DNA from 4 places in the Pseudomonas sp. SDO55104_S430 genome. Region 1 is predicted to be linked to each of the others. Evidence: predicted binding sites of a transcription regulator. Region 1 holds the regulator's gene; each other region holds the start of a gene.

Evidence for each region. Region 1 encodes FliA, which starts transcription of late flagellar genes. Its sites were predicted from a motif close to CTAAAGTTTNNNNNNNNNNNGCCGNTAA; they were not measured.
Region 2: the regulator FliA is predicted to act here: its motif matches at 1,775-1,802, upstream of flgM (flagellar biosynthesis anti-sigma factor FlgM).
Region 3: the regulator FliA is predicted to act here: its motif matches at 2,223-2,250, upstream of ACW9JE_RS04990 (flagellin N-terminal helical domain-containing protein).
Region 4: the regulator FliA is predicted to act here: its motif matches at 5,338-5,365, upstream of ACW9JE_RS11185 (flagellar protein MotY).

Annotation. Positions count from the first base shown of each region.
Region 1 is NZ_JBSVXG010000104.1:1,000-8,793, forward strand. It holds gene flhA (flagellar biosynthesis protein FlhA) at 1-1,310, shown strand, start outside; gene flhF (flagellar biosynthesis protein FlhF) at 1,323-2,648, shown strand; gene fleN (flagellar synthesis regulator FleN) at 2,765-3,595, shown strand; gene fliA (RNA polymerase sigma factor FliA) at 3,592-4,332, shown strand; gene ACW9JE_RS18205 (chemotaxis response regulator CheY) at 4,498-4,869, shown strand; gene ACW9JE_RS18210 (protein phosphatase CheZ) at 4,889-5,677, shown strand; gene ACW9JE_RS18215 (chemotaxis protein CheA) at 5,717-7,794, shown strand, end outside.
Region 2 is NZ_JBSVXG010000164.1:4,283-12,076, forward strand. It holds gene ACW9JE_RS22675 (chemotaxis protein CheV) at 1-818, opposite strand, end outside; gene flgA (flagellar basal body P-ring formation chaperone FlgA) at 900-1,661, shown strand; gene flgM (flagellar biosynthesis anti-sigma factor FlgM) at 1,839-2,165, shown strand; gene ACW9JE_RS22690 (flagella synthesis protein FlgN) at 2,214-2,681, shown strand; gene ACW9JE_RS22695 (flagellar brake protein) at 2,775-3,521, shown strand; gene ACW9JE_RS22700 (MFS transporter) at 3,583-4,944, opposite strand; gene ACW9JE_RS22705 (glutamine synthetase family protein) at 5,014-6,255, opposite strand; gene ACW9JE_RS22710 (sensor histidine kinase) at 6,473-7,165, opposite strand; gene ACW9JE_RS22715 (response regulator) at 7,162-7,794, opposite strand, start outside.
Region 3 is NZ_JBSVXG010000015.1:22,118-29,911, forward strand. It holds gene fliD (flagellar filament capping protein FliD) at 1-221, opposite strand, end outside; gene ACW9JE_RS04985 (flagellar protein FlaG) at 303-650, opposite strand; gene ACW9JE_RS04990 (flagellin N-terminal helical domain-containing protein) at 724-2,142, opposite strand; gene ACW9JE_RS04995 (ketoacyl-ACP synthase III) at 2,392-3,321, opposite strand; gene ACW9JE_RS05000 (flagellar hook-associated protein 3) at 3,637-5,220, opposite strand; gene flgK (flagellar hook-associated protein FlgK) at 5,234-7,246, opposite strand; gene flgJ (flagellar assembly peptidoglycan hydrolase FlgJ) at 7,272-7,794, opposite strand, start outside.
Region 4 is NZ_JBSVXG010000046.1:16,884-24,677, forward strand. It holds gene ACW9JE_RS11150 (molybdopterin oxidoreductase family protein) at 1-953, shown strand, start outside; gene grxD (Grx4 family monothiol glutaredoxin) at 1,050-1,388, shown strand; gene bfr (bacterioferritin) at 1,548-2,024, opposite strand; gene ACW9JE_RS11165 (bacterioferritin-associated ferredoxin) at 2,224-2,442, opposite strand; gene ACW9JE_RS11170 (peroxiredoxin) at 2,744-3,346, shown strand; gene rnt (ribonuclease T) at 3,551-4,228, opposite strand; gene pyrC (dihydroorotase) at 4,225-5,271, opposite strand; gene ACW9JE_RS11185 (flagellar protein MotY) at 5,431-6,336, shown strand; gene ACW9JE_RS11190 (argininosuccinate synthase) at 6,466-7,683, shown strand.

The sequences.
Region 1 (7,794 bases):
CGGAAGACATGGGCAAACAGATCAATCGTCAGATGTTCGCCTCGCCCAAGGCGTTGGCCGTGGCGGCGGGTTTGATGGCAGTGATGGGCCTGGTGCCCGGCATGCCGCACATCTCCTTCCTCAGCATGGCGGCCCTGGCGGCCGGCGGCGCTTACCTGTTCTGGAAAAAGCAGAACCAGGTCAAGGTGCAGGCGCTGGAAGAGGTCAAGCGTCAGCAGGAACTGCTGCCATCGCCGGCCCGCGCCCAGGAAACCAAGGAGCTGGGCTGGGATGACGTGACGCCGATCGACATGATCGGCCTGGAAGTGGGCTACCGCCTGATTCCGCTGGTGGACCGCAATCAGGGTGGTCAGTTGCTGGCGCGGATCAAGGGCGTGCGCAAGAAGCTGTCCCAGGACCTGGGCTTCCTGATGCCGACCGTGCACATTCGCGACAACCTCGACCTGGCGCCAAGCGCCTATCGCTTGACCCTGATGGGGGTGATTCTGGCCGAAGCCGAGATCTATCCGGATCGCGAACTGGCGATCAACCCGGGGCAGGTCTACGGCACGCTCAACGGCATCACCGCCAAAGATCCGGCTTTCGGGCTGGAGGCGGTGTGGATCGAAATCAGCCAGCGTGCCCAGGCGCAATCGCTGGGCTACACCGTGGTCGATGCCAGTACGGTAGTGGCGACTCACCTGAACCAGATTCTGTACAAACACTCCAGCGAGCTGATTGGCCACGAGGAAGTGCAGCAGTTGATGCAACTGCTGGCGAAAAATTCGCCGAAACTGGCCGAAGAACTGGTACCGGGCGTGTTGTCGCTGTCGCAACTGCTCAAGGTTCTGCAGGCGTTGCTGGCCGAACAGGTGCCGGTTCGCGACATTCGCAGCATCGCCGAAGCCATCGCGAACAACGCTTCCAAGAGTCAAGATACCGCCGCATTGGTGGCCGCGGTTCGCGTCGGCGTATCCCGCGCAATCGTGCAAAGCATTGTAGGCACTGACTCGGAGCTGCCAGTGATCACGCTGGAGCCAAGGTTGGAACAGATTTTGCTCAATAGTCTGCAGAAGGCAGGACAAGGCTCGGAAGAGGGCGTTCTGCTTGAGCCAAGCATGGCTGAGAAGCTGCAACGTTCGTTGATCGAAGCAGCACAGCGGCAGGAGATGCAAGGTCAGCCGGTGATTCTGCTGGTGGCCGGTCCGGTTCGCGCGATGCTCTCGCGTTTTGGCCGGCTGGCAGTGCCGGGCATCCATGTATTGGCCTACCAGGAAATTCCGGACAACAAGCAAGTGACCATCGTTGCGACAGTAGGGCCCAACGGCTGAGGGTAGTGATTCATGCAAGTTAAGCGTTTTTTCGCCGCCGATATGCGTCAGGCCATGAAGCTGGTTCGTGATGAGCTGGGCGCTGAAGCCGCCATTATCGGCAACCGCCGGATTGCCGGTGGTGTCGAGCTGACAGCTGCCCTGGATTACAAGCTGTCGGCGCTGGCTCCTCGGGTTCCGAACATGGAACTCGAAGACGAGCTGCGCAAGACCCAGTCGCGGATCGTCACCGCCCAGGCCGAATTGAGCCTGCGCAGCGAAGGCGAGAGCGACAATGCGGTCAATCGCCAATTGTTCGCCGGTCTGCCGCTGACTGCGGCAGAGCCGCTGATCGAGCCGACCTATGCCGAGCCACGTCGTGCGGCGCCTGCGCCTGCCGCGGCGCCGGCGATCGACCAGCGTGCATTCGACTCGATGCGTTCGGAACTCAACGGTCTGCGCGAGCTGCTGGAAGTACAACTGGGTTCGCTGGCGTGGAATCAGCTGCAAGGCCGCCGTCCGGATCAGGCCAACCTGTGGCGCCGCCTGCAACGCATCGGCCTCTCCGGTCCGCTTTCCCGCGACCTGCTGGCGATGATCACCGACATCGAAGAACCCCGTCAGGCCTGGCGCATGTTGCTGGCGCATCTGGCACGCATGATCGCCACACCGGAAATCGAGCCGCTGGAAGAGGGCGGAGTGATTGCCATGGTCGGCCCTGCCGGCATGGGCAAGACCACCACCCTGGCCAAGCTGGCTGCCCGCTACGTACTCAAGTACGGCGCGCAGAACATCGCGCTGGTGAGCATGGACAGCTATCGTATCGGTGCCCAGGAGCAGTTGAAGACCCTCGGTCGGATTCTCAACGTGTCGGTAACCCACGTCGATCCGGGTCAATCGCTGGTTCAGGCGCTGGATCCACTGCTGCGCAAGCGCGTGGTGCTGATCGACACCGCAGGCCTTCAGGCCAGCGATCCAGCGCTGCGCATGCAGCTTGAAAGCCTGGCCGGACGCGGCATTCGGTCGAAAAATTATCTGGTTCTGGCAACCACCAGCCAGAAGCAGGTTCTAACGGCTGCCTACCACAGTTACAAGCGCTGCGGGCTGGCGGGCTGCATCCTGACTAAACTGGATGAAACCGCCAGTCTGGGCGAGGTGTTGAGCCTTGCCATCAGCCATGAATTGCCGGTGGCCTACCTGACCGATGGCCCGCGGATTCCGGATGATTTGCATCTGCCGCGCCGTCATCAACTGGTCAGTCGCGCCGTCAGCGTGCAAATGCAGGAAGAGCCCAGCGAAGAAGCCATGGCCGACATGTTCGCTGATATCTACCACAGCCCGACCAAGCAGGTAGGCTGAGGTAAAAATGAATAGTTTTTGTACCTACATCGATGGTCTGCCACGCATTGTTCCGGTTGTGAACGCGCAGCCAGTAATGTGGCCTCCGTCTATGCAAGACAAGGTAAAGAAATAACATGGGCAGCATGCATCCCGTACAGGTGATCGCGGTGACCGGCGGCAAAGGTGGCGTCGGGAAAACTAACGTGTCAGTGAACTTGTCCCTGGCTTTGGCAGAGCTTGGCCGTCGTGTCATGTTGCTCGACGCCGACCTGGGGCTGGCGAACGTCGACGTTCTGCTGGGCCTGACCCCCAAACGTACCCTGGCCGACGTGATCGAAGGCCGCTGCGAGCTGCGCGACGTCCTGTTGCAGGGGCCTGGCGGCATCCGCATCGTTCCGGCTGCGTCCGGGACCCAGAGCATGGTCCATCTGAGCCCGGCCCAACACGCCGGCCTGATCCAGGCTTTCAGCGACATCGGCGACAACCTCGATGTGCTGGTGATCGACACCGCTGCGGGTATCGGTGACTCGGTAGTCAGTTTTGTGCGCGCCGCACAGGAAGTGTTGCTGGTGGTCTGCGACGAGCCGACCTCCATCACCGACGCCTACGCCCTGATCAAGCTGCTTAACCGCGACTACGGCATGAACCGTTTCCGCGTGCTGGCCAACATGGCCCAGAGCCCGCAGGAAGGGCGCAACCTGTTCGCCAAGCTGACCAAGGTGACCGACCGTTTCCTCGACGTCGCCCTGCAATACGTCGGCGCCGTGCCGTACGACGAAAGCGTGCGCAAGGCCGTGCAGAAGCAGCGCGCGGTCTACGAAGCTTTCCCGCGTTCCAAGTGTTCGCTGGCGTTCAAGGCCATCGCGCAGAAGGTCGATACCTGGCCGCTGCCTGCGAACCCACGTGGCCATCTGGAGTTTTTCGTCGAGCGCCTCGTGCAACAAACGGCAGGACCCGTGCTATGACAGCCAGCGGCTACAACCTTTACAAAAAGTCGGCGCGTGACGCGCAGTACGAGCTGATCGAGCGTTACGCGCCACTGGTCAAACGCATTGCCTACCACTTGCTGGCGCGTTTGCCGGCCAGTGTGCAGGTCGAAGACCTGATCCAGGCCGGCATGATCGGCCTGCTTGAAGTTTCGACCAAATACGACGCCAGCAAGGGCGCGAGTTTCGAAACCTACGCCGGCATCCGCATCCGCGGGGCCATGCTCGACGAGGTACGCAAAGGGGACTGGGCACCACGTTCGGTCCATCGCAATACCCGGATGGTCAGCGATGCCATTCGCGCGATTGAAGCTAAAACCGGACGTGACGCTAAAGATCACGAGGTTGCTGCCGAACTCCAGTTGAGTCTCGATGATTACTACGCAATTCTGAACGACACCCTGGGTAGCCGTTTATTCAGTTTCGACGACCTGTTGCAGGACGGCGAACACGAAGGGCTGCACGAGGATGGCGCCAGTGCTCATCTCGAGCCGTCACGCGATCTGGAAGATGAACGCTTCCAGGCGGCGCTGGCGGATGCGATTGCCAATTTGCCGGAGCGTGAGCGACTGGTGTTGGCGCTGTACTACGACGAAGAGTTGAATCTCAAGGAAATCGGAGAAGTCCTGGGAGTCAGCGAGTCTCGGGTCAGCCAGTTACACAGCCAGTGCGCGGCCCGTTTGCGGGGGCGTTTAGGAGAGTGGCGAGCGCGCTGAAGGCAGTGTGGGGGCACTGCGAGTTGGCTGGTGGGGTGATGAACCTCGCCGGTCTCGATCCGTTGTATCCCCGACAGTCATCGAGTGTTTGCCAGATTGATTGAAATGGCGCGTCCAGGTGCTGGGCGCGTTTAAGTCTGCTTGGAGGTCGAATTGGACAAGAACATGAAAATCCTCATCGTTGATGACTTCTCAACGATGCGGCGGATCATTAAAAACCTGTTGCGTGACCTTGGGTTCACCAACACGGTCGAGGCCGACGATGGCACTACCGCCATTCCGGTCCTCAACAGCGGGAGCATCGACTTTCTGGTGACTGACTGGAACATGCCCGGCATGACCGGTATCGATCTGCTGCGCCACGTGCGCGCCGATGAAAAACTCAAGCACCTGCCGGTACTGATGGTGACTGCCGAAGCCAAGCGCGAGCAGATCATCGAAGCCGCCCAGGCCGGCGTTAACGGCTATGTCGTCAAACCCTTCACCGCTCAGGCGCTGAAAGAAAAAATCGAGAAGATTTTCGAACGCATCGGTTGATCGGCGTCACGGGGAAGCTATGGGACATAACGAATCTTCGCAGGGCGATTTTGAATCGACCCTGAAAAAACACGCCGTCGAACTGGTCGCGAGCCTTGAAAAAGGCCGATTCGGCGATGCTGTGCAATTGATCCATGAGCTCAATCAGACCCGTGACCGCGGCCTGTATCAGGAAGTGGGCAAGCTCACCCGCGAGCTGCACAGCGCGATCGTCAATTTCCAGATCGACCCGCACATGCCGCAGGCCGAGGAAGTGTCGCAGATCACCGACGCCACCGAGCGTCTGGGGTATGTGGTCAAGCTGACCGAAGCCGCGGCCAATCGCACCATGGACCTTGTTGAAAACGCCACGCCCGTGGTCAACCGCCTGAGCGAAGAGGCCCAGGTGCTGAGCACGGACTGGGGACGTTTCATGCGCCGCGAAGTCGGGGCTGAAGAGTTCCGCGAGCTGGCGCGGCGCGTCGACGCTTTCCTGGCGCGCAGCAGCGAAGACGGCCGCACGGTGTCGAGCAATCTCAACGACATTCTGCTGGCTCAGGATTACCAGGACCTCACGGGCCAGGTGATCAAACGTGTGACTCAACTGGTCACCGAAGTAGAAAGCAACCTGCTCAAGCTCGTGCTCATGGCCAGCCAGGTAGACCGCTTTGCGGGTATCGAACATGACCGTGCGGCGATGCTTGCAGAAAAAGATCCACAAAAACATCTCTCTCAGGGTGAAGGTCCGCAGATTCATGCCGATAAAAGAGAAGACGTTGTATCCGGTCAGGATGATGTGGACGACTTGTTATCCAGCCTTGGTTTTTAGGTTCTTTTTTAGACCTGTTCTGTTAGGAGCACACCATTAATGAGCTTCGGCGCCGATGAAGAGATCCTTCAGGATTTCCTGGTTGAGGCCGGCGAGATTCTAGAGCAACTGTCCGAGCAACTGGTCGAGCTGGAAAGCCGGCCGGACGATGCGGACCTGCTCAATGCAATTTTTCGCGGTTTTCACACTGTAAAAGGGGGCGCCGGCTTCCTTCAGCTCAACGAGCTGGTGGAGTGCTGTCACATCGCCGAGAACGTGTTCGACATCCTGCGCAAGGGTGAGCGTCGCGTCGACTCGGAACTGATGGACGTGGTTCTCGAAGCACTGGACTCGGTGAACAGCATGTTCGGCGAAGTCCGTGACCGCAGCCCGATCACGGCTGCCACACCCGAATTGCTCGCTGCCCTGTCGCGCCTTGCCGAACCGCAAAGCGCTGACGAGGCCGCTGCTGCACCTGTAGCCGATGTGGTTGAAGAACCTGTCGCCGAAAGCGAATCGGCCGACATCACCGACAGTGAATTCGAACAGCTGCTGGACTCGCTCAACGCTGTCAAGGCGCAGGCCGAGGCGCCGGCTGCTCCAGCGCCTGCCCCGACTGCCGCCGGTGATGAAGCGGCCAGCGACGAAATCACCGATGCCGAGTTCGAGTCGTTGCTCGACCAACTGCACGGCAAAGGCCAGTTCGCCGTCAATTCCTTGCCAGCGACGCCTGCCGCGCCCCAGGAGCCGAAAGCCGAAGGCGACAGCTCCGACATTACCGATGACGAGTTCGAAGCACTGCTCGATCAGCTGCACGGCAAGGGCAACTTTGCCGTTGAAGCACTGGAATCGGCCATCGCTTCGGCGACGCCGCCTGCTGCGCCCACCGCTGCGGCGGCCGGTAGCGACCTGATCACCGATCACGAATTCGAAGCACTGCTCGACGATTTGCACGGCAAGGGCAAGTTCACCGACGTGGCGGCGAAAGCCGGCACCGCTACTGCTGCTACCAGCGCTCCCGCGGCAACGCCTGCAGCCAAGGCAGCAGCGCCGAAACCTGCGGCCAAGGCGCCCGAGCCGAAAGCCGAAACGCCTGCACCAGCAGCCGCTGCCGCACCGGCGCCAGCCCGTGCCCCGGCCTCGCCACCGCCTGAAAAGCCGGCCAGCGAAGCCGAGACCACCGTGCGGGTCGACACCGCGCGTCTGGACGAGATCATGAACATGGTCGGCGAGCTGGTGCTGGTGCGTAACCGCCTGGTCCGCCTGGGCCTCAACAGCGGCGACGAAGCCATGTCCAAGGCTGTGTCGAACCTCGACGTGGTCACCGCGGACCTGCAGACCGCGGTCATGAAGACCCGGATGCAACCGATAAAGAAGGTCTTCGGGCGCTTCCCGCGTCTGGTTCGCGACCTGGCTCGCCAGCTCAAGAAAGAGATCAACCTGGAACTGGTCGGCGAAGACACCGACCTGGACAAAAACCTGGTCGAGGCCCTGGCCGATCCGCTGGTGCACTTGGTGCGCAACGCGGTCGACCACGGCATCGAGTCGCCGGAAGAACGCGAAGCCTCGGGCAAGGCCCGTGGCGGCAAGGTGGTCCTGGCCGCCGAGCAGGAAGGCGACCACATCCTGTTGTCGATCTCCGATGACGGCAAGGGCATGGACCCGAACGTCCTGCGTTCCATCGCGGTGAAACGTGGCGTGATGGACAAGGATGCGGCCGAGCGCCTGAGCGACACCGAGTGCTACAACCTGATTTTCGCCCCGGGCTTCTCGACCAAGACCGAGATCTCCGACGTGTCCGGCCGCGGCGTGGGCATGGACGTGGTGAAGACCAAGATTTCCCAGCTCAACGGCTCGATCAACATCTTCTCGGCCAAGGGCCAGGGATCGAAGATCGTCATCAAGGTGCCGCTGACCCTGGCAATCATGCCGACGCTGATGGTCATGCTCGGCAACCAGGCGTTCGCGTTCCCGCTGGTGAACGTCAACGAAATCTTCCACCTGGACCTCTCGACCACCAACGTGGTGGATGGCCAGGAAGTGGTGATCGTGCGGGACAAGGCGCTGCCATTGTTCTACCTCAAGCGCTGGCTGGTCAGCTCCGCCGCTCACGAAGAGCAGCGCGAGGGCCATGTGGT
Region 2 (7,794 bases), on a different contig from region 1:
ACGCCCGACAACGAAGTATGCAGGATGATATGAAGCTTTTGCATGCGCGGGTCGTTGCGGATCTCGGCCGTCAGAGTGTATCCGTCCATCTCCGGCATCTCGATGTCGGAGATCATCATCAGGAACTCTTCTTCCGGCTTCTTGCCTTCATCGACCAGCTTGCGCAGGTATTCCAGCGCCTGTCGGCCGTCGTTCAACGCTACCACTTCGACACCGACGGTCTGCAAGCAACGCGTGACCTGCTTGCGCGCCACCGATGAGTCATCGACCGTCAGCACGCGCAGCGAAAGCGCCTTGTGCTGGGTTTCGACATCGACCACACCGACGGAAATCGCTTCCGGTGTCGGGGCCACTTCCGCCAGTACTTTCTCGACGTCGATGATTTCGACCAACTGGTTGTCGACCCGCGTCACCGCCGTCAGGTAGTGATCGCGACCGGTCCCCTTGGGTGGCGGATGGATCTCTTCCCAGTTCATGTTGACGATGCGCTCCACCGAGCGAACCAGGAAACCCTGGGTCTTGGTGTTGTACTCCGTGATGATCACGAACGGGTTGTTCTTGTCCTTCAACGCACCGGAGCCGGTTGCCATTGCCAGATCCAGGATCGGAATGGTCGCTCCCCGAATATTTGCCACACCGCACACGACAGGACTGGATTTGGGCATCAGCGTCAGTTGGGGGCATTGCAGCACCTCCCGAACCTTGAAGACGTTGATCCCATACAGCTGTTGGCCGTCGAGACGGAACAACAACAGCTCAAGGCGATTCTGCCCCACCAGTTGCGTGCGCTGGTTTACCGAATCCATTACACCAGCCATGCCCAGACTCCTACACCAACGCTGACTTGTTGCGACGCGCCTTCATCCGTAAACGGCACGGCGCTTGCTATTTATCTTTCTATGAATACTGAACCGACGTTTTTTCGACGCTTGACCACCACCGGCCGCAAGTTCCTGGCCGTGATGGCAGTTGTCTGCCTGTTCAACGCTGGCAGCCCTGCCCTTGCCGATACGGTTACCTTGCCTGACATGCTTATCGGCGTCACTCAGGGCTTTCTTGAATTCACCGTAGAAGACTATCTGGCCACCAGTCAAACGGAAGGTCGCTACGAGATCCAGGTCAACAAGCTCGACCCGCGACTGCGCATGCCGATGTGCGACAAGGAATTGACAGCCTCGCTGGAGAGCCCGGCAAAGCCTCTGGGACGGGTCACGGTCAAGGTTCGCTGTGAGGGTTCGTCCCCGTGGACCGTGTTTGTGCCCGCTCAAGTACGCCTGTTTCGCGACGTCGTGACCACCGCCCGACCGCTTCGGCGCACCGGCATTGTCGAACCTGAAGACGTGATCCTGCGCGAGCGTGACATCAGCGCGATCAACCAGGGCTATCTGACCTCCCTGGATCAGGCGATCGGGCAACGACTGACCCGACCAATGGTCGCCGATCAGGTCGTCACCCTGGTGAACCTCGAGCAGGCGGAAGTCATCCGCAAGGGCGATCAGGTGGTGATCACCGCCCGCAGCGGCACGCTCAGCGTGCGGATGCCCGGAGAAGCGCTGGCCAATGGCGGCATGAGCGAACAGATTCGAGTGAAAAACCTCAACTCCCAGCGGGTCATCAAGGCGCAAGTCATCGCCCCGGGGCAAGTGGAGGTGTCAATGTAACCAGCCATTGAGGATTTACCGCGAGTGAAGATGTGGCGCGGACCATGTCTGTTCCCTAAACTGTGCTCCATTAAGGGCAAGCGCTGACGCGAGCAAGCTCTCGATAAATGAGCCTAAAGTTTTTTAGGGAATGGCCGAAAACATGGCAAGCGTCCAAATTCCCAGAGGTTTTTTATCATGGTTATCGATTTCAGCCGTTTGAACAGCTCCTCGTCACTTACCGGCAGTACACGTACCAGCGCGCCCAAGGAAACCGCCGAAAGCGGTAAATCCGCGCCGCTGAACAGCCCGAACGAACAGGCCGGGACCGCTACAGTCGGGGAGTCGGTACATCTCAGCAATGAGGCTCAACAGTTGCAGAAGGTCACTGATACGCTGCGCGATCAGCCTGTCGTCGACAAAGCCCGCGTGGCCGAGTTGAAAGCAGCGATTGCCGATGGCAGCTATAAAGTCGACAGCAACCGTGTAGCCAGCAAACTGCTCAACTTCGAAGCCCAGCGCTAGGCTACGGCCCGCGCCAGGCTTTTGGACGCTTAAAACCCAAGGCCAGCCATGCACGACACGAATCTACTGCAACTGATCACCGACGACTTTGCTCCAGCGCAACAACTGCTGGAGTTACTGCGTACCGAATCCATCGCTCTGCACGGTCGCGACATGTACCTGCTCGAAGATATTCTGGCGCAGAAGCAGGCATTGATCATCTTGCTCGAACAGCATGGCCGCAAGCGCAGTGAAATCCTCACCAGCCTCAATCTGCCCGCCAACCGCAGCGGTCTTGAGCAACTGGCCAGCCAGTCGAGCATCGGCGAATCCCTGCTGGCGCAAAGCGATGTACTGAACGACTTGCTGAGTCAATGCCAGGCAACCAATGCCAACAATGGCCAGTCGATCCAGGTGCAGCAGGTGGCCACAGCCACACAACTGAAAATTCTTACTGGCGGCGAACCTCCAGCGCTCTATGATGCCAGTGGAACCTTTTCCAAGCTTGTGAAACCGCGCCCACTCAGTCAGGCTTGAGCCGCGCCGACGAGCACGCTCTATCAAGATGCGAAACATGCTGGCAAAATGCTGGCAAGCCGTAGTCAAAATTTGTCTGGAGATTGATTAACCGTGTCCATTGCCTTAAATGCGGACGATGCTCCGCAGCCACCCAAGGTGCTCAGCACGCCCCTGGAAATCTCCGGCAACCTTCGCCAACTGCAAGAAAGTCATGACCCGCTGATCATTACGTTCCACGAGCGCAGCCAGCGCTTCCAGAGCTATCTGGTGGATATCGATCGCGAGAGCAACATGATTGCCCTGGACGAAATGATTCCTCGCGACGGCGAACGCTATCTGCTGGCCGGCGAACCCTTCAAGGTCGAAGGCTTCCATGAAGGCGTGCGCATCGCGTGGGAAAGCAATGGCCCGCTGACTATCGATGAGTCCGGTGGCAGCCGCTGCTACCGCGGCACGCTTCCGGATGAAGTGATCTATCACCAACGCCGCAATGCGTTTCGTGCTGCGTTGAAGCTGGCGCAACTGGTAGACGTCGATCTGGATGGCGAAAAACTCAAGGCGCCGATCAGCGGCAAATTGCTGGACATCTCGGCCACCGGCTGCAAATTGCGTTTTTCCGGCGACATTACCGGCAGCCTTCAACTGGGCCAGGTCTATGACCGCTTCGTGGCCGCCCTGCCCTTCGGCAAGATGACGGCTCCGGTCGAGCTGCGCTACCTGCATTTCGAAGAAAAAATCTCCACCACCTTTGCCGGCGTACGCTTTCACAACATGAGCGGCCTGGTGCAACGGCAGGTCGAGCGTTTCGTTTATCAGCTGCAACGCGAAGCACGACGCTTCGACAAAGACGACTTCTGATAACGGCGCGTCAAAAAAACGGGCAGTCCCTTGCGGTGACTGCCCTTTTTTATGCCTGCCGTTAAGGCCTGGCTTCGTTCAAGCGCTGTTCGTTAGCAGAATCCGGCTCTTCTGGTGAAGCATCGGATTGTGGCTCCGACTCCGGACTCGGTTCAGGAGGCGGGCTTTGCATCTGATCTTGAACCACCTGCTCATCGACCCGCGGGTCCAGGCAAGCCACCAGTGGCGAACTCGACATACTGTCCGGCATGGCCACGTGGTGCAGCGGTGCGTCGTCCACCTGATGCAGGTTGGTGACCGCTTTCGGGCGAATTCGCCACACCAGTACCAGAGCGAAGAAGACGAAGAAGGCATACAGCATGTGACTGCCGAACATCTTCATCAGCACGCCTGCGGCCAACGGACCGATACTGGCACCGACACCGTAGGTCACCAGCAACATCGCTGTCAGGGACACACGACGATCGGCTTCCACATGGTCATTGGAGAAGGCTACGGCCAGCGGATAGAGGCAGAACTTCACCAGTGAACAGACGAAGCCGGCGATGAACAGCACCTCCAGCGGCACCTGCTTGAGGATCGCCAAAGGCAAGGCAGCCAGCGCCAGGATCACCGCAAAGCAGCGAATCAACAGTGCCCGGTCATAACGGTCGGAAAGCCAACCCAAGGGCCACTGCACCAACAAGCCAGCGAAAATGCAGCTACCCATGAACAGACCGACCTGTTCTGTGGAGAGCCCCTGCTGCGAGGCATACAGCGGCGCCAGACCGTAGAACGAGCCGATGATCAGGCCAGCACCGAGGACCGTACTCAACGATTGAGGTACGCGTTTGATGAAGAATCGCGGCTCCATGGGCGCCGGGTGCAGCGGTGCTGGGTGAATCCGACGCGTCAGTGCCACCGGCACCAGGCACAGGGCGAAGCACAATGCGACCAGCATCAGCAATTCCAGACCCAGGCTCGGATGCATGACCAGAATCAGCTGCCCAAGCACCAGGCCAAGATAGGACGCGATCATGTAGCCGCTGAATACCGTGCCTCGTTGACTCGCTTCGGCCTGCTCGTTCAGCCAACTCTCGATGACCATGTATTGGCACATCATGCCGAGGCCGACGATTACCCGAAGAAAGATCCAGGCCGGCAGAAAGTCCACCAGTCCATGCCCGAGCACCGCGGCCCCGACGATCCCGGCACACGCCGAATACGCTCGGATGTGCCCGACCCTGGCTATCAACCGGTGACCGATCTTGCCGCCCAGCACCAGACCGAAGTAGTTGGCTGCCATCAACGCACCGACCCACAGACTGTCGACATGGTCAGCCGCCAGACGAAGGCCCAGGTAAGTACTCAGCAGACCGGAGCCGATCAACATCATCAGCGAGGCGAAATAAAGCGCTCGAAAAGGTTTCCAGATTTGGCGCATCGGCGTTCCGAGCGGCTCCTTGCAGTGAGATTCGGTCTACCGAAAAGATAGACCGTTATAGACAGTGCGTCAGGCCTGGGCTGCTAGAACACGCCGTTCCCAGGGGGTAATTTCATCAAGGAAGCTGGTCAACTCCATGCTCTTCGAAGCGATGTAACCTTCGATGAATTCGGTACTGAACAGTTCCTTTGCCAACTGGCTTCGTTTCAGACGCTCAAGAGCACCATGCAAGGTACAGGGCAATGAAAGATTGTCCGGCACTTTGAATTCGCCCTGGATGGGTTCGCTTGGCTCCAGTTTCTGGTCAATACCGTACAAACCGGCAGCCAGGCTGGCGGCAATCGCCAGATAGGGGTTGGCATCGGCGCCCGGCAAACGATTCTCGACCCGACGAGCGACCGGCGAGCTGGCCGGAATGCGCAAGCCCGCGGCCCGGTTGTCATGGGACCAGCAGGCATTATTCGGGGATGCGTAGGGGTGACACAAGCGCTGATATGAATTCACATTCGGCGCAAACAGCGCGGTGAAATCCGCCATGCACGCTTGTTGTCCAGCGATGAAATGACGGAAGGCCGCGGTCGGCTGGCCGGCCTCACCGCTGAACACGTTAAGTCCGGTGTCGGTATCGACGATACTCTGGTGAATATGCATCGAGCTGCCCGACGTATGCGCCAGGGGTTTGGCCATACATACCACGGTCAGGCCGTGCTTGAGTGCGACTTCCTTGAGAAGGTGCTTGAACAGGAACGTCCGATCGGCCAGTAACAGCGCATCGCCGTGCAGCAGGTTTATCTCGAACTGGCTGACGCCCATTTCGTGCATGAAGGTATCGCGTGGCAAACCCAAAGCCGCCATGCATTCGTAGACTTCATCGAAGAATGGCCGCAAACCGTTATTGGAGCTGACACTGAACGCCGAATGACCGTCCTCGCGACGCCCGTCCAGGCCGATGGGCGGTTGGAATGGCTGAGCCGGATCGGTGTTGGGCGCGAAAACAAAAAACTCCAGCTCCGTCGCCACTACCGGTGTGAGACCTGCTGCCGCGTAGCGCTGGATAACTTTCTTGAGCTGGCCTCGAGTCGAGAGATTGGAGCTTTCTCCGGTCAACTCATCCGCATCACAAATGGCGAAGGCACGAGGCGGTTTGCTCCAGGGTAAGCGATGGATTTGCGCGGAATCGGGTACCAGTGCGAGATCGCCGTCGTCACTGCCGTAAAAACGCGGTGGCGGATATCCGCCCATGATGCATTGCAACAGCACGCCCCGCGCCATTTGCAAACGACGGCCTTCGAGGAAGCCCTCGGCGGTCATCACTTTTCCCCGTGGCACGCCGTTCAGATCGGGCGTGACGCACTCAACTTCATCAATGCCCTTCAATCGCTGCGCGAATGAACTCGGGCCATCGCTTGTCATGACGCTATCCTTGTTTTTATGCGAACCGAGAACGGTAACCCGCACAAAATAGGCTCCGCGTATTCGGAATATCAAGCAGCGTCTAACAATAAAATGTTGCTACCTGAACAATGAATCAGGGCAGGTAAATGCTGAAAACTCCGCCGCCCAATGGACCGCCGTTGCTGATTTCAGTCCGCCCGACGACCCCATTGCGTTGATGCAATGCCGCAATACGCCCGGCGAAGTACAACCCCAAGCCGGTGCTGCCGCTACTTTGATTGATGCCCTGCACGTAATCCGTCTGATGCTCGATCATCTGCGCGGGGTAGCCTTCGCCGTCATCGTTGATGGTCAGCACCAACTGCCCTGCTTCATCACTGGCGCTGATCAGGACCGCATGACGGGCATAGCGGATGGCGTTGTTGATGCAGTTGGCCAGAACCGAGGCGATCAGCTCTCGATCGAAAAAGCCCAGCGGGCTCAAGGGATCGACCTCAAAAGTCGCAGCGATACCGCGACTGGCGAACACTTCATGATGACAAGCCAGTTGTGCTTCGATGAAGTCATCCAGTTCGTGATAGGCCGGTTGCAAGGGCATCTGGTTCACCCCCAGCTTGTAGAGGCCCAGCAACTGCACGAGCATGCCGTTGAGGTGAGCGAACTCGAACTCGATAACGCCTTGTTCCGGCGTATTCGCCACCGGGTCAGGAAGCTTCGACAACCATTGGCTGTGAGCCTGCATGAGCATGGCCAACGAGTTTTTCATGTCGTGCACGGTGGACGCGATCACCGTGGAGAAATCCAGGTTTTGCTGGTTGTCGTTCATTCGCCAAACGCCTTGCTTTTGAGCTTCTGGTAGCGCGGATAACGGGCATCGGTGTCAGGCATCAGACCGACCATTTTCAGACACTTTCGACATTCCTCCAGCTCAGGCGATGGCACGCCGGTGTCCGTGCCGTGAAGCAGCGATTGCGCCATGTTCAACGCGATACTGATGTTCTTTGGCTGCATTGTCAGGGCTTTACGGAACACTTCCCGGGCCTCGACCAGATTGCCGGTTTTGTAGACGCGCACGCCCTGCCGATTGAGGTCCGCCGCGGCATTGCCGGCGTTCAGAATGGTCGGGTCATCGGTGAGCTTGGCAATGTCCTTCATGACAGCCGGATCGTCGCCGTAAATTTCCACGCAGTTTTTCAGCATCGAAGTGCCGGCTTCTGCCTGTCCGAGCATTTGCAACTGCTTGGCCACCAACAACGCCGCCTCGGCGCTCATGAACTGCTCCATGCCATCGAGACGCAGCATTGCCTGCTCTGTGAGCTTTTCAGCGGTTTCGGCATCGTTGAGCAACAGGCTGGTAGCCTTCATCAAACGCGCACGGATCTGCAGGCCGGGATCGGAAGGGTTTTCCTTGGCCACGGCACTCAGCGTTGTGTTGATCTCCAGCCGCGTCCGGGT
Region 3 (7,794 bases), on a different contig from region 1:
AAGCCACGGAGACTGTTATCGGTACCCATAGTGGTCAGGGCACCACGGAAGGCATCCAGCGCCGCCTGGATCTTGCCGATCGACGATAGCGTTGTGGTTGCTTTCAACGTCTGCGTATTGATCTGCGTTTGCTTGGGCACTCTTTCGGCATCGACCAGCGCCTGCACGATCTTTTGGGTATCAATGTTCGAGCCGATACCACTAACCGTTGAACCTGCCATCGTCTTTCTCCTTATTTCTTGGCTGCCGCTTTCTTGGCGAACTACACCTCAAGCGCAGACAACAACAAAATTCATGCCAGCTCAGACTTTGTCGTCGAACAACAAACTGCTGGCCTGGCTCAGGCTTTGCGCCAATTTCAATGCAGTCTCCGACGGGATCTGGCGAATCACATCACCGCTCTCGGTCGCGATAACCTTAACCACGACGCGACCGGTGGAATCGTCAATCGAAAAATCGAGCTTGCGCTGGCTGGCCTGCACGAACTCGCGGATATCGGTCACCGCCTTTTCCAACTCGTCACGCTTAGGCTCGGTTGCCGCCTGGACAACCGCTTCAACCTTAGGCCGGCTGACCGGCTCGACCGGTGCAGATGAGCTCTGCGATGCTACCGGCGGATAAGACTGGTTCAACTTGACGCTCATATCCATGTCTATCTCCTCATCACGAAAAAGACGAAAGGGCACGTAAACGCGCCCTTCCGTCCATTACCAAGCGCTCAGATCACTGAAGCAGTTTCAGTACAGCGGATGGCAGCTGGTTCGCTTGCGACAGGATGGCAGTCGAAGCCGATTGCAGGGTTTGCTGCTTGGTCAGCTCTGCGGTTTCAGCAGCGAAGTCCACGTCCTGCACGGTGGAACGAGCAGCGGTGGAGTTTTTCTGAATATTTTGCAGGTTGTCGACAGTAGTGGTCAGACGGTTTTGGGTGGCGCCCAGACCCGAACGAACGTTATCGATCGAACCGATAGCCTTGTCGATGACTGCCAGCGCGTTCTGAGCGCTGTCAGCTGCAGTAACGTCAGTTTGGGAAATCGTGGTCTTTTTGGAGGTGGTGGTAGTACCGAAGAGCTCAGTTACCGCAGCACCGCCGGTCAGAGCGAAGCCCTTGGAGGAATCCAGGTTCACTGCACCTGTGGCAACCAGAGTGTCCGCAACCACGATATCGCCGCTATAGGTACCACTACCGTCTTTCGTGGCCACTTGGATGGAAGCACCAGCAGTCACACCTGAGAATTCAACGTTCTCGCCAGTATCGGACTTGACCGACAAAGAATTGTTTACTTCATCATAGTTAACACTGATGCCCAGCTTAGCAGCGTTGGATTTCAGTTGATCAGCCAGACTAGCGGTGCTGGTCACACCTACGAAGGCTACTGCCTGACCGCCGACATCCATGGTGAAGGATGCTGGAGTAGCAGCAGCAGCAGTATCATTCACTGTGAAACGAACTTCGGTGCTGGCGGTAGCGCTCAAGCCACCGACAATGCCATTAAGGCCTTTCGCAATTTCTTTAGCCGAAGCACCAGCACCCACGGCATAAGTTTTGCTCTCGCCGTTACCGGTTACAGTAACGTTACCACCAGTCAGGCCGGTCAGCTTCGGAGCCGAAGTTGCGCTTTTGACCTGCTGCGAGCCAATGTTGTTGGCTGCAACGTTTTCCAGCGACAGGTTGATGGTTTCGTTAGCGTTGGCGCCAACCTGAATTGCCTTGGTGCCGTAAGAACCGTCCAGCAGCTTCTGGCCACCGAAAGTAGTGGTCTGCGAGATACGGGTCAGTTCGGAGGTCAGAGCCTGGTACTCGTCGTTGTTCGACTTACGGTCTGCATCGCTCAGGGAGCCAGTGGCCGAGGACAGAGCCAAAGTACGCATCTTCTGCAGGATGTCGGTCGAAGCCTGCATTGCGCCTTCGGCGGTTTGCGCAATGGAAATACCGTCGTTGGCGTTCTTGACCGCTTGACCCAGGCCGTTGATCTGGCTGGTCAGACGGTTGGAGATTTGCAGGCCGGCAGCGTCGTCTTTGGCGCTATTGATACGCAGGCCGGAAGACAGGCGCTGCATGGAAGTTTGCAAAGCGCCGCCGGCTTTGTTCAGGTTGCCCTGGGTAGTGATCGACGCAATGTTAGTGTTTACGGTTAAAGCCATGACGAAATCCTCGTTGGATGGATACTGCGGCTTCCGGCCCTGGCAACCGCCTGGTGTGGCCTAGAGAACCTACGTAATAGTTATCGTCGTGGTACTGGTTTGCTTGAGGGCTTTTTTTGATTTTTTTAATGGCAGCGTGCCAGCCCTTTATTTTCAAGGGTTTAGAGTCATAAAGTCGGCGCCAGAAAAACGAAAAACGCCCGGGAATTTTCATTCCCGGGCGTTTTTTTGCCGCTGCGATCGAGTCGATCAGCCGCGATAGAGAATCGCCGAACCCCATGAAAGGCCCACGCCAAAGCCGCTGATGGCGACACGGGTCCAGGTGGAGTCGAACACATGGTTCTGCAGCAGCAACGGAATGCTCGACGACACCGTGTTACCGGTTTCGAGCATGTCCTTGACGAACTTCTCAGGCTCACCCTCTTCGAAGCGGCGTGCCACGGCATCGACGATGGCCGCACTGCCCTGGTGAATGCAGAAGGCATTGATGTCGCTGGCCTGCAGATTCGACTCGTCCAGCAGTTCATGCAAATGCGCCGGGACTTTCAACAGGGCGAAGTTGAAGACCTGGCGGCCGTTCATGAAGAACACGCCATCGGAGACTTTCAGGTGCGGTGCGCCGGAGCCATCGGTGCCGAACTTCGATTTGCCCAGCTGCCAGACGGCGTTTTCGCCCATCCAGGTCGCGGTGGCGGCATCGCCGAACAGCATGGTGGTATTGCGGTCTTCCGGATCGACGATCTTCGAATAAGGATCGGCAGTGATCAGCAGGCCATTTTTCAGCCCCGTCGCTTCCATGAAGCCCTTGATCGCATAGAGGCCGTAGACGTAACCGGAACAGCCCAGGGAAATATCGAAAGCGGCTACATGGGTCGACAGGCCCAGTTTGTCCTGAACGATTGCAGCGGTGTGCGGCAATCCTTCTTCATCACCGTTCTGGGTGACGACGATCAGGCAATCGATGGCTTCACGCTTGAGTTCAGGATTGGCGGCGAACAACGCATTGGCTGCTTCGACACACAGATCGGAGGTTTCCTGATCAGCATCCATGCGTGGCAAAAACGCGGAACCGATCTTGCCAAGGATAAAGGTCTCGTCCTTGTCGAACTTTGCACCCTGGGCATAGTTATCAATCCCGGCTGCCGGCACGTAACTCGCTATATTTTTTATGCCAATCATTTATGGCTTCCCAAATAATAAACAGCTGAACATCGCCGCTCGCTGAATCGAGGGCGTCTACAGTCGGGGCCTGGCCCCCAGAAGAGGCAACGTCGAGGCTCAAGGAATACCCTTGAACACCCCTCACGCCTTCACCGCCCGCAGACAGGATACAGTGAAGATGCGCGTTTTGACTGACGGGTCACTCAGCAAGGGGTGGTTTATTTGATTTTGTGGTCCGGCTCGCGCCCTGCCCCGCGCCGTTTCAGGCGAAAAAAGTGCAAAAAAAAGCCAACCCCCTGTGACAGGGGCTGGCCGCGAGCGGTCAGGACCGACTCAAAGCTTGTTGAACAGGCTCAGCTGGGAAACTCGGGCGAACGCGAGCTGTGCGGCCTGCAGCATGGTCTGTTGCAAGGTCAGGCGAGTAAGGACTTCTGCAGGGTCCGTCTCCCGGATCGAAGATTGCGTAGACGTGTTGATCAGCCCGGTACTCTGAATCGAATCACGCTGCATATCCATTACATTGCCCCGAGCACCGATAGCCCCTCGCGCCAGGTCAACCTGGTTTTTGGAGTTGCTCAGGTTAGCAATGGACGAGGCGATCACGTTTTGCAGGTTTCGTTGTGCTGCAGGATCGCCAGCAGTCGGGGTTTCGAGCGCTTTGCGCAACTGGCTGACGGTATCGAGAACGTTCTGCGTCTGGTGCGTGTTGACTGAAATATCGAACTGATCACCCGCAACCGGGTTCGGCGGCGTACCGCCCAAGGTAAAACTGACACCGGCGGCTGTGGCCACACCAGCTGTCACGGTTCCGGTAGTGACCGGCGTACTTGTACTGGTCAATGGACGTGCATAAAGCTCGAAGGCACCGGGTCCGGTGAACTTCAATACAGCGCCACCCTCCGGGAAGAAACTCTTGTAGTCGGCCGCATTGGTCACCGAAGTCTGAGTGATCACAGCAGTCGAGGTATTACCCGGAGCACGAGTACTGGTGAAGCTGTCCGGCTTTGCCGCCAGCTGGAAGCTGTGACCGGCGATGACGGCATCGGCGTTGGCCGGCGTGTCACCCGCCTGGTAAGTGATATCCAGCGCAAAGGTCACACCGCGGAAACTGATATCGGAGCCATCCTTGCTATCCGGATCAAATTTTCCTCCACCGCTGGCCTCGGCAGTCACATCATTGCCCAAGGCATCAGTGATCACGTATTGCGTACTGCTGGTGAACGACAGAGTGTATGGCTGTCCATTACGGAAATTTGCATCGAAGGCCGGGCCGGAATTTACCAGCCCTTGGGACACGGATACCCGTCCATCATCCACCGCCGGGGCCGTCATGGTGGTCGAACTGCGGGCGGCGTTGATCGCCTGCTGGAAAACATCCCAACCGGTATCGTTCAAGCCAAGAGACATCGATTCGCCGATCTTCAGTTCAATCTGTGTCTGGTCACCTTGATAGCTGTAGGTGCCGTCGCTGTTACGGACAAAGGGCTGAGTGTTATTGCTGGCACCGGCGAAGATGTACTTGCCGTTCGCGTCTTTGCTATTCATCAAACTGAGCAGTTGCTCTTCAGCCTGAGCGACTTCTGCACCGATAGACTTGCGATCATCATCGTTCAATGAAGCACCACCAGCCCGCACCGCCAGCTCACTGACCTTTTGCAGCACGGTATTGATGCTGTCCAACACACTTTCTTCCTGCGCCTGAGCGGTGCTCAATGCACTGATGTTAGTGGTGTACTGACCCAGCATTGCCTTCTGCTGCTCCAATTGCAGCAACCGTGCGGCACCGACCGGATCATCCGCGGCTGTTGCGACCTTGATGCCGCTGCTGGCCTGCTCGGCAGTCTTCACGACATTGCTCATATTGCGAGAATAGTTCGCCGCCGTCGTGGCGTAATACTGTGCAGTAGAAATACGCATGTTCTACGGCTCCTTAAAGGGCATTGATCAAGGTGCTGAAAATTTCCTGCGCAGTCTTGATGATCTGCGAAGAGGCCGTGTAGTACTGCTGATACTTGGTCAGGTTGCCCGCTTCTTCATCGAGGTCGACACCCGACAGCGAATCACGGGCGTCGCGGGCGCTGGTATTGATGGTCTGGGTGGCCGTGGCATCCAGCTGGCCTTGCTTGGTCAGCGAACCTACGGTGGTCACAAGCCCGCCGTATGCGTCGGTGAAGCTGACGCCCGGGCTGGTGGCACTGGCACCGACGGTGGCCTTCGATTGCAGACCGAGCAGCGCCTGGGCGTTGCGGTTATCGGTGCTGTCGGCAGCCGTCATGTTGATGTTGAAGCTGTCACCCGACGCCGGGCTGCCGCTGATGGTCATTCCCACACTGAACGTCTGCGCGTTGCCACCGGCATCGGTGTACGGCACGTTGATGTTCAGGTCGTTGTCCTGGCCAGGCACGATGCTGCCGGTGCCGATACTGTTGCCCTTGGAGTCGAATACTTCATAGGCGCTGGCACTGGTCATCACCATACGAACCGGCATCGATGCCTTGACGGCGTTCTGCACTTCCAGACGCTGGGCCGGGTTGTAGATATCCAGAACGGTCTTCAGGGTCGGCTGACCGACCGCGCCGGTACCGTCGTTGCCCGACGCCTTGGTCGACGTCAGCGGCGCGGACGTGGCGAGGGTCTTGGTGTCGGTCATGACCGTAGTCATGTCCGCGGCGGAACTGCGGGTCGGGGTGATCTTGAAGCTGTCGCCGGCAGCGACGGTGCCGGAGTTGATGCTCAGGCTGAAACCGTCGATGACCGGATCGGCGGCCGGCGGCGTGGCGAAAGCGAAGTTGCCCATATCGGTGTTGTCCGACAGGCGACGCACGTTGTAGCCGGTGGCGGTGATGGTCACCTGATAGTCACTGGCCTGCACCTTGCTGGTGTCCTGGATGGTGACGTTCAGGTTGCCGGAAGCCGGGTTGTTGTTGCCGTTGGCGATGCTGCGCTGACTGATGGCCGCCGCACTGTTGATGTTGTTGAACAGCGCCGCGCCGAAATTGCCGTTCTGGTCCAGGCCCTGGCCCAGCTGCTTGTTGACCTGATCGGCCACGACCATGGCGATACGGCCCAGGCCGTTGACCGCAGGCGTCAGGACATCATTGCGATAACGCACCAGACCGCCCATCTCGCCGCCGCTCATCACATTGGTGATGTCGATCGACGAGCCGTTGCGATCCATGATGATCGCGGAACGGGTCGGGTCAGACGGATCCGGCGCTACGCGCAGCTTATTGACGGTGTCGCCGACCACCAGTGGCTGGCCGCTGCCCAGATAGATATCCAGACGACCTTCGGTCTCAGTGACCTGAGTGCCGACCAGTTCGCTGAGCTGGCGAACGGTTTCGTTGCGCTGATCCAGCAGCTCGTTGGGCGTGCCGCCCGAGCCGCTGACTTCGGCGATTTTCTTGTTGTAAGCCGCAACGGTCGACGCCAGTTTGTTGACCTGGTCAGCCATCGAGCCCAATTGATCGTTGATGTAGGAATTTTGCTGGGTCAGTTGCTTGGAAATCGCATTGAAGCGACTGCTCAAGCCCTGGGCATTGGTCAGCAGCGCCTGACGCGCGGCATTGTCGTTGGAGTTGCCGGCCAGGGTTTGCAGGGACGAGAAAAACGCCTGCAGGGACTTGGTCACACCGGTGCCGCTGTCGGACAGCAACTTGTCGACCTGAGTGGCCTGCCCCAGATACGCCTGGGCGTCACTGTTGAGCGAAGTGGTGGTCTGCAACTGCGAATCAAGGTAGCTGTTGTACACCCGACGCACATCGGCCAGCGTGGTGCCGGTACCGATGAACACATTGCCGTACTGAATCGAGTTCTTGCTGTTCTGTACGGTTTGTTGGCGCGAGTACCCGACGGTATCGACGTTGGAAATGTTGTTACCTGTGGTCACCAGGGACGCACGGCTAGCGGACAGACCCGACATTCCGATGTTGAGCAAACTCATGATTCAGACCTTATACCTTGTGTCTTTATAGAGGCGTCGTGGACGCGCCCGCCGCGGCGTAGTTTTGGTAACTCGTCATTTGCCTGGCTATCTGCGAAATCTTGTTCGCGTACTGCGGGTCGGTCGCGTAACCGGCCTTTTGCAGCTCGCGTACAAACTGTTCCGGGTTATCGGCCGACTTCACGACATCTTGATAGCGATTATTGGTTTGCAGCAGCGTTACAAGGTCATGGAAGCTGTCCTTGTAAGAATCGTAGGAGCGGAACTCGGCCGTCTCCTTGACCATCTGGCCATTTCTGAATTCGCTGGTGATCGCTCGCGCCGAATCACCTTGCCAACTGTTGCCGGCCTTGATGCCGAACAGGTTGTGACTGCTGCTGCCATCCTGGGCACGCATGACCGATTTGCCCCATCCGGTTTCCAGCGCGGCCTGAGCCACCAGGTAACGCGGATCGACGCCGATGCGGTCGGCGGCTTCCTTGGCCATCGGCAGCATGGTGTTGACGAATTCGTCGGCGGAGCTGAAAGCCTTCTTCGGTGGCGCCAGG
Region 4 (7,794 bases), on a different contig from region 1:
GCGCGCTGATCACCGTGGCGGGTAATCCGGTGCTCTCGACACCCAATGGCCGCCAGCTGGAACAGGCACTGGACGGCCTGGAGTTCATGGTCAGCGTCGACCTGTACATCAACGAGACCACCCGTTACGCCGACCTGATCCTGCCTTCGACTTCGGCCCTGGAAAACGATCACTACGACACCACCTTCAACATGTTCGCCGTGCGCAACGTCAGCCGCTTCAACCGGGCGATCCTGGCCAAGCCTGAAGGCGCGCTGCATGACTGGGAGATCTTCGTCGGGCTGGCCAAGGCCTTTGCGGCGAAGACCGGCAAGGAGCTCAAGCCGACCATCGCACCGGCGCAGATGATCGATCGCGGCTTGCGCATGGGCGCCTATGGCGATACTTCCGAGCGCAAATTGTCCTTGGCGACACTGTTCGATCATCCCCATGGTGTCGATCTGGGGGCGCTCAAACCCAACCTCGCTTCACGCCTCAAAACCGCGAATCAGCGGGTTCAGGCCGCTCCTGAAGTAATACTTGCCGACCTCGCACGCTTCGCCGCGTTGCAGGCGCCGGCTGCCGATGAGTTGCTGATGATCGGTCGCCGACATGTGCGCAGTAACAACTCCTGGATGCACAACTACCATCGGTTGGTGAAGGGCAAGCCGCGCCATCAGTTGCTGATGCATCCGGAGGATCTGGCTAGCCGCGGGTTGAGCGACGGTCAGCGAGTGAAGGTCAGCTCCCGCGTCGGCGTGATCGAAGTGGAAGTGCTCGGCAGTCTGGATATGATGAAAGGTGTGGTCAGTCTTCCGCACGGTTGGGGTCATGCGCGACCAGGCGTGCAGATGAGCATCGCCAGTGGCCAGCCGGGCTCCAGTGCCAACGACCTGACGGACGAATGCCAGCTCGATGAACTGTCAGGGAATGCGGCATTGAATGGCGTTCCGGTGACCGTGGCGGCGGCTTGATCGATCTGATGGAGAGACCGAGCAGTGCGCTCGGCTTTCCGTTACAATGCGCCACCGTGCCGACCCATGAGTCGGAAAGTTCAGCCGAGGTGCTCCATGGATATCATCGAAACGATTAAAGAGCAGATTGCCAACAACACCATTCTGCTTTACATGAAAGGCTCGCCGAATGCCCCGCAGTGTGGCTTCTCCGCGAAAGCCGCGCAGGCCGTGATGGCTTGTGGTGAAAAGTTTGCGTACGTGGACATCCTGCAGAACCCGGAAATCCGCGCCAACCTGCCTAAATACGCCAACTGGCCAACCTTCCCGCAACTGTGGGTCGGTGGCGAGCTGGTTGGTGGTAGCGACATCATGATCGAGATGTCGGCTGATGGTTCGCTGCAAAGCACCATCAAGGCTGCTGTTGCTGCCGCTGCTGCCAAGAGCGACGCCTGATTGTCTTCCGTGTAGGAGCGAGGCTTGCCCGCGAAGAACGATAACGCGTGCATATGTTGAATCGCGTCATCGTTGTTCGCGGGCAAGCCATGCTCCTACAGGCACAAAAAAAGCCCCGCCTCTTCAAAGAGAGCGGGGCTTTTTAATGCGCCGGGAAACTTACTCGTCGTCACCCATCTGCGATTGCAGATAGTTCTCGATACCGATCTTGTCGATCAGGCCAAGTTGGGTTTCCAGCCAGTCGATATGTTCTTCTTCCGACTCGAGAATATCTTCCAGCAATTCACGGCTGCCGAAGTCGCCCACTTTTTCGCAATGAGCGATAGCGACTTTCAGGTCAGCGTGGCCGGTCTTCTCGATTTTCAGGTCGCACTCGAGCATTTCCTTGGTGTTCTCGCCGATCAGCAGTTTGCCAAGGTCCTGGACGTTGGGAATGCCTTCGAGGAACAGGATGCGCTTGATCAGCTTGTCCGCGTGCTTCATCTCGTCGATGGACTCGTGGTACTCGTGCTTGCCGAGCTTGTTCAGGCCCCAATCTTCGTACATGCGAGCGTGCAGGAAGTATTGATTGATCGCGATCAGCTCGTTGGCAAGAATCTTGTTGAGATGCTGAATGACTGTAACGTCGCCTTTCATGATGGGGTCCTGCCCTTTGTTAACCGTCTATAAGGCAGAGTTTGAGCCGACCAACTAAGGGTGTCAAACTTAAGTTATTGAATAATAAATGAAAATTAATCGGAATAAGAATGTTTGTGTTCCGCGTCTAGCATCTAAGCAATTGATTTTCAGGCATAAAAAAACCGGACATCAGTCCGGTTCTTTGAATAACGGCATTTTACGCGGCAGTAAATTCTGCAGGAAAAGGAATCGCGGCCTGGGCCGTCTGCAGAGATGTCAGGGTCTCGCGGACCACTTCCTTGGCAAGGCAGGCACATTTGCCGCACTGACTGGCAACGCCGGTGGCCTGGCGGACTTCCTTGTAGCTGCAGCATCCTTCATAGATCGCATCGCGGATTTGGCCGTCGGTGACGCCAGTGCAGAGGCAAACATACATAAGTGAAAACCGTCGCTTGTTTATGTCTCGAATGCGTTGGATCTTAATGTTAACGAGAATGATTGTCAAAGCACTTCCCCGGAGCTTTTTTCCAGGGCTGACGAACGGTTTGCATCCTGTGCAAGAGAGGGCAGTTCGCCATCGCGAATTTCACCGCTCAGGGAAAAACCCGAGGACAGGCCAAACACGCAGTGTATGATGGCCGGTCTTTGCGAATGGGCTTGTGTCACAGGGCTGTCGCCTCAGGGTGGCAGGCTGGCGCAAACCCGGTTTTTCACGTTTCTACACCAGGAGATATCCAATGAGCGTACTCGTAGGCAAACAAGCCCCTGACTTCACCGTACCGGCCGTACTCGGCAATGGCGAGATCGTTGACAGCTTCACTCTGTCCTCGGCTATCAAAGGCAAATACGGCCTGGTGTTCTTCTACCCACTGGACTTCACCTTCGTTTGCCCGTCCGAGCTGATCGCTCTGGACAATCGCATGTCGGAATTCAAGGCTCGCAACGTTGAAGTGATCGCTGTTTCGATCGACTCGCACTTCACCCACAACGCCTGGCGCAACACCCCGGTCAACAATGGCGGTATCGGCGAAGTCCGTTACACCATGGCTGCCGACATCAAGCAGGAAATCATGAAGGCCTACGACGTTCAGTCCGCTGACGGCGTTGCTTTCCGTGGCGCGTTCCTGATCGACGACAAAGGCGTTGTCCGTTCGCAGATCATCAACGACCTGCCACTGGGCCGTAACATGGAAGAGCTGCTGCGTCTGGTCGACGCTCTGCAATTCCACGAAGAGCACGGCGAAGTCTGCCCTGCCAACTGGAAAAAAGGCGACAAGGGCATGAACGCTTCGCCAGAAGGCGTTGCTGCTTACCTGACCGAGCACGCTGCTGCTCTGTAAGGCATGCTCCTGCCATAAAAGGCAGACATAAAAAAACCGGCCACATCAGGCCGGTTTTTTTATGGGCGGGATAACCGCCAGGTCTCTGTAGGAGCCGAGCTTGCTCGCGATGAACTTGAAAACGCCGCGGGGTATCAGGCTTCCAGCGTTATAGTTGACGACCATCGCGAGCAAGCTCGGCTCCTACAACAGCAGAGGCCTCAATCAATCGCCGAAATCTTTCCAGCCACCCATCTGCTTCCAGCGATTGACGATGCCGCAGAACAGCTCGGCCGTCTTCTCGGTGTCGTAGCGAGCCGAGTGGGCCTCGCGACCGTCGAAGTCGATGTCGGCAGCCTGACAGGCCTTGGCCAGCACTGTCTGACCGTAGGCCAGGCCGGCGAGGGTGGCGGTGTCGAAGCTGGAGAACGGGTGAAACGGGTTGCGCTTCATGTCCAGACGCGCAACTGCGGCGTTGAGGAAACCCAGGTCGAAGCTGCTGTTGTGGCCGACCAGAATCGCTCGCTTGCAGCCGTTGGCCTTCAGCGCCTTGCGCACGCCGCGGAAGATGTCGTTCAGCGCAGTCTCTTCACTCACCGCCATGCGCAGCGGGTGATCGAGCTTGATCCCGGTGAACTCCAGCGCCGCTGCCTCGATGTTCGCGCCTTCGAAAGGCTCGACGCGGAAGAAGTAGGTGTGATCAGGATAAACAAAACCCTTTTCATCCATGGCGATGGTGGTCGCAGCAATCTCCAGCAAGGCGTCGGTGGCCGAGTTGAAGCCACCGGTTTCTACGTCGACGACTACCGGCAGGTAACCACGGAACCTCGCAGCCATTGGATGACGGGAACCGCCCCCGCCACCTTGACCGTCCAGTTCGTCGTCGAAATGGTCTTCACTCACGCGTGTTCCTCCAGCAGGCGCCAGCGCAGTTTTTCACCGGCGCGCAGCGGGATAACGGTCAGCTCGCCAAACGGCAGGCTGCTTGGGGCGGTCCATTCTTCGCGAACCAGGGTAATGCGATCGGTGTTCACCGGCAGGCCGTAGAAACGCGGGCCATTGAGGCTGGCGAAGGCTTCGAGCTTGTCCAGCGCATTGCGCTGTTCGAAGGCTTCGGCATACATCTCGATTGCCGCGAACGCGGTGTAGCAGCCGGCGCAACCGCAGGCAGCTTCCTTGGCGTGCTGGGCGTGGGGCGCCGAGTCTGTGCCGAGGAAGAACTTCGCGCTGCCGCTGGTGGCGGCATCGAGCAAGGCTTCCTGATGGGTGTTGCGCTTGAGGATCGGCAGGCAATAGAAGTGCGGCCGAATCCCGCCGACCAGCATGTGGTTGCGGTTGTACAGCAGGTGATGCGCGGTGATGGTTGCGCCAACGTTGGCCGGGGCCGAGTTGACGAACTGCACGGCGTCCGCGGTGGTGATGTGTTCGAACACCACTTTGAGGGTCGGGAAACGCTCGACCACACGACGCATGTGCTCATCGATGAAGATCTTTTCGCGGTCGAACACGTCGACATCGCCACGGGTGACTTCACCGTGGATCAGCAACGGCATTCCCACTTCGGCCATGGCTTCGATAGCAGGGAAGATCTTGTCGATGCTGGTGACGCCAGAATCGGAGTTGGTGGTCGCGCCAGCCGGGTACAGCTTGGCGGCGTGAACGAAACCGCTGGCCTTTGCCTCGCGAATTTCCTCGGGCTGGGTACGGTCGGTGAGGTACAGAACCATCAGCGGTTCGAACCGGCTGCCGGCCGGGCGGGCAGCGAGGATACGCTGGCGATAGCCGTCGGCCTCGGTCGCATTGCGGACCGGAGGTACCAGGTTGGGCATGATGATGGCGCGACCAAAGGTGCGCGCGACATCCGCGACGGTATTGGTCAACACGGCACCATCGCGAAGATGAATGTGCCAGTCGTCGGGACGCAGCAGGGTCAGGCGGTCGGACATGAGGGGATTCCAGGCGGGTCAAACTGAGGGGAATGCTACCGGAAAAGACTCTTGCAGGCACTCGCTATCAAGTTTTGCCGAAAGCTTCCGATATCCAACAGGTATGCCGTAAACATCTGTGTGTCGGTCTTTGTGTTGTAGAAGCCAGTGGAGCCTTCCGTGCGCCAGCGTTATTTAGCCTTGCTCAGTGTGTTTGCCAGCCTTCCCGCGATGGCGCTCACTTTCCAGACCCGTCTGGAGAGCATCGAGTGGACGGTCGAAGGCGACAAGTTCGAGTGCCGCCTGACACAGCCGATCACCGATTTCGGCTCGGGGCAGTTCGTGCGCCGTGCCGGCGAGCAGGCGACATTCCGGCTCAACGCTTCCAACGCGATGATGGGCGGAGGCTCGGCCACCTTGCTGGCCGCCGCGGCGCCCTGGCAGCCGGGGCGAGGCGATATCAACCTGGGCACCGTGCGAATCGGCAGCGGCAATGTGCTGTTGAGCAGCTCCCAGGCTCAGGCCGGACGCCTGATCAGTGGCCTGATCGATGGGCGCAGTCCCGTGGTTCGGCGTTCCTCCGGGGATGGCGGAATCTCGGAAGTGCGTCTGTTGCCGGTCAGGTTCAACAAGGCGTTCGCCGATTACCAGGTGTGTGTCGCCAAGCTGTTGCCGCAAAATTTCGATCAGGTGAAGCAGTCCCAGATCGGTTTCCCCGGTGGCGGTATCGAACTGGACAGCGCGGCTAAAGCCAAGCTGCAGGTGATGCTGGAATACATGAAGGCCGATCCGACGGTTAATCGCATCGAGCTGGACGGTCACTCCGACAACGGTGGCAACCGCCTGACCAACCGGGACCTGTCGCGCCGCCGGGCCCTTGCCGTCATGGAGTACTTCAAGGCCAATGGCATCCAGGAATCGCAGATCACCATGCGTTTCCACGGCGAGAGTTATCCGCTGGCGCCCAACACCAACAGCACCAACCGGGCGAAGAACCGCCGGGTGGCGGTACGCCTGGAGCGGGGCACGCCGCCGGAGCAGGTGGCGCCGCAAGCTACGAAACAGGCCACTTCGGCAACTTCATGACCGATTGGTCATCGTCGCGCCCTCGACAGATTCTGTCGCTTCGTCGTCATAAGCTGTCGCGCCACTGTAAATTATTCTGTATGAGCGGTAGACTTCCCGGCTTTCCGTAGAACCCCGTGGAGTGATGGCATGGCGGACGTAAACAAGGTCGTTCTGGCGTATTCCGGCGGCCTGGACACTTCGGTGATCCTCAAGTGGCTGCAGGATACTTATAACTGTGAAGTGGTGACCTTCACCGCTGACCTGGGTCAGGGCGAAGAGGTCGAGCCGGCGCGTGCCAAGGCTCAGGCCATGGGCGTGAAAGAGATCTACATCGACGACTTGCGCGAAGAGTTCGTGCGCGATTTCGTATTCCCGATGTTCCGCGCCAACACCGTTTACGAAGGTGAGTACCTGCTGGGTACTTCCATCGCTCGTCCGTTGATCGCCAAGCGCCTGATCGAAATCGCCAACGAAACCGGCGCTGACGCCATTTCCCACGGCGCCACCGGCAAGGGCAACGACCAGGTTCGTTTCGAACTGGGCGCCTACGCTCTGAAGCCAGGCGTGAAAGTGATTGCTCCGTGGCGCGAATGGGACCTGCTGTCCCGTGAAAAGCTGATGGATTACGCTGAAAAGCACGCCATCCCGATCGAGCGTCACGGCAAGAAGAAATCCCCGTACTCGATGGACGCCAACCTGCTGCACATCTCCTATGAAGGCGGCGTGCTGGAAGATACCTGGACCGAGCACGAAGAAGACATGTGGCGCTGGACCGTCTCCCCGGAGAACGCTCCCGACAAGCCGCAGTACCTGGAACTGACCTACCGCAACGGCGACATCGTGGCACTGGACGGCGTCGAAATGACTCCGGCTACCGTGCTGGCGACCCTGAACCGTATCGGTGGCGAACACGGCATCGGTCGTCTGGACATCGTCGAGAACCGTTACGTGGGCATGAAGTCCCGCGGCTGCTACGAAACCCCGGGCGGCACCATCATGCTGCGCGCTCACCGTGCGATCGAATCGATCACCCTGGACCGCGAAGTGGCTCACCTCAAAGACGAGTTGATGCCTAAGTACGCCAGCCTGATCTACACCGGTTACTGGTGGAGCCCTGAGCGTCTGATGCTGCAACAGATGATCGACGCGAGCCAGGTCAACGTGAACGGCGTCGTACGCCTGAAACTGTACAAGGGCAACGTGATCGTCACCGGCCGCAAGTCCGACGACTCGCTGTTCGATGCCAACATCGCGACCTTCGAGGAAGATGGCGGCGCCTACAACCAGGCCGATGCGGCGGGCTTCATCAAGCTCAACGCCTTGCGCATGCGTATTGCTGCCAACAAGGGCCGGAAACTGTTCTGAGTCCCTTGAGCGGTAAATGAAATGGTGGCCTTGTCGTCGACGGGGCCACCATTTTTTTTGCTTTGAAATCGCGATACGACGATTCCACGCCAATCTGCCTGATACCTCCTG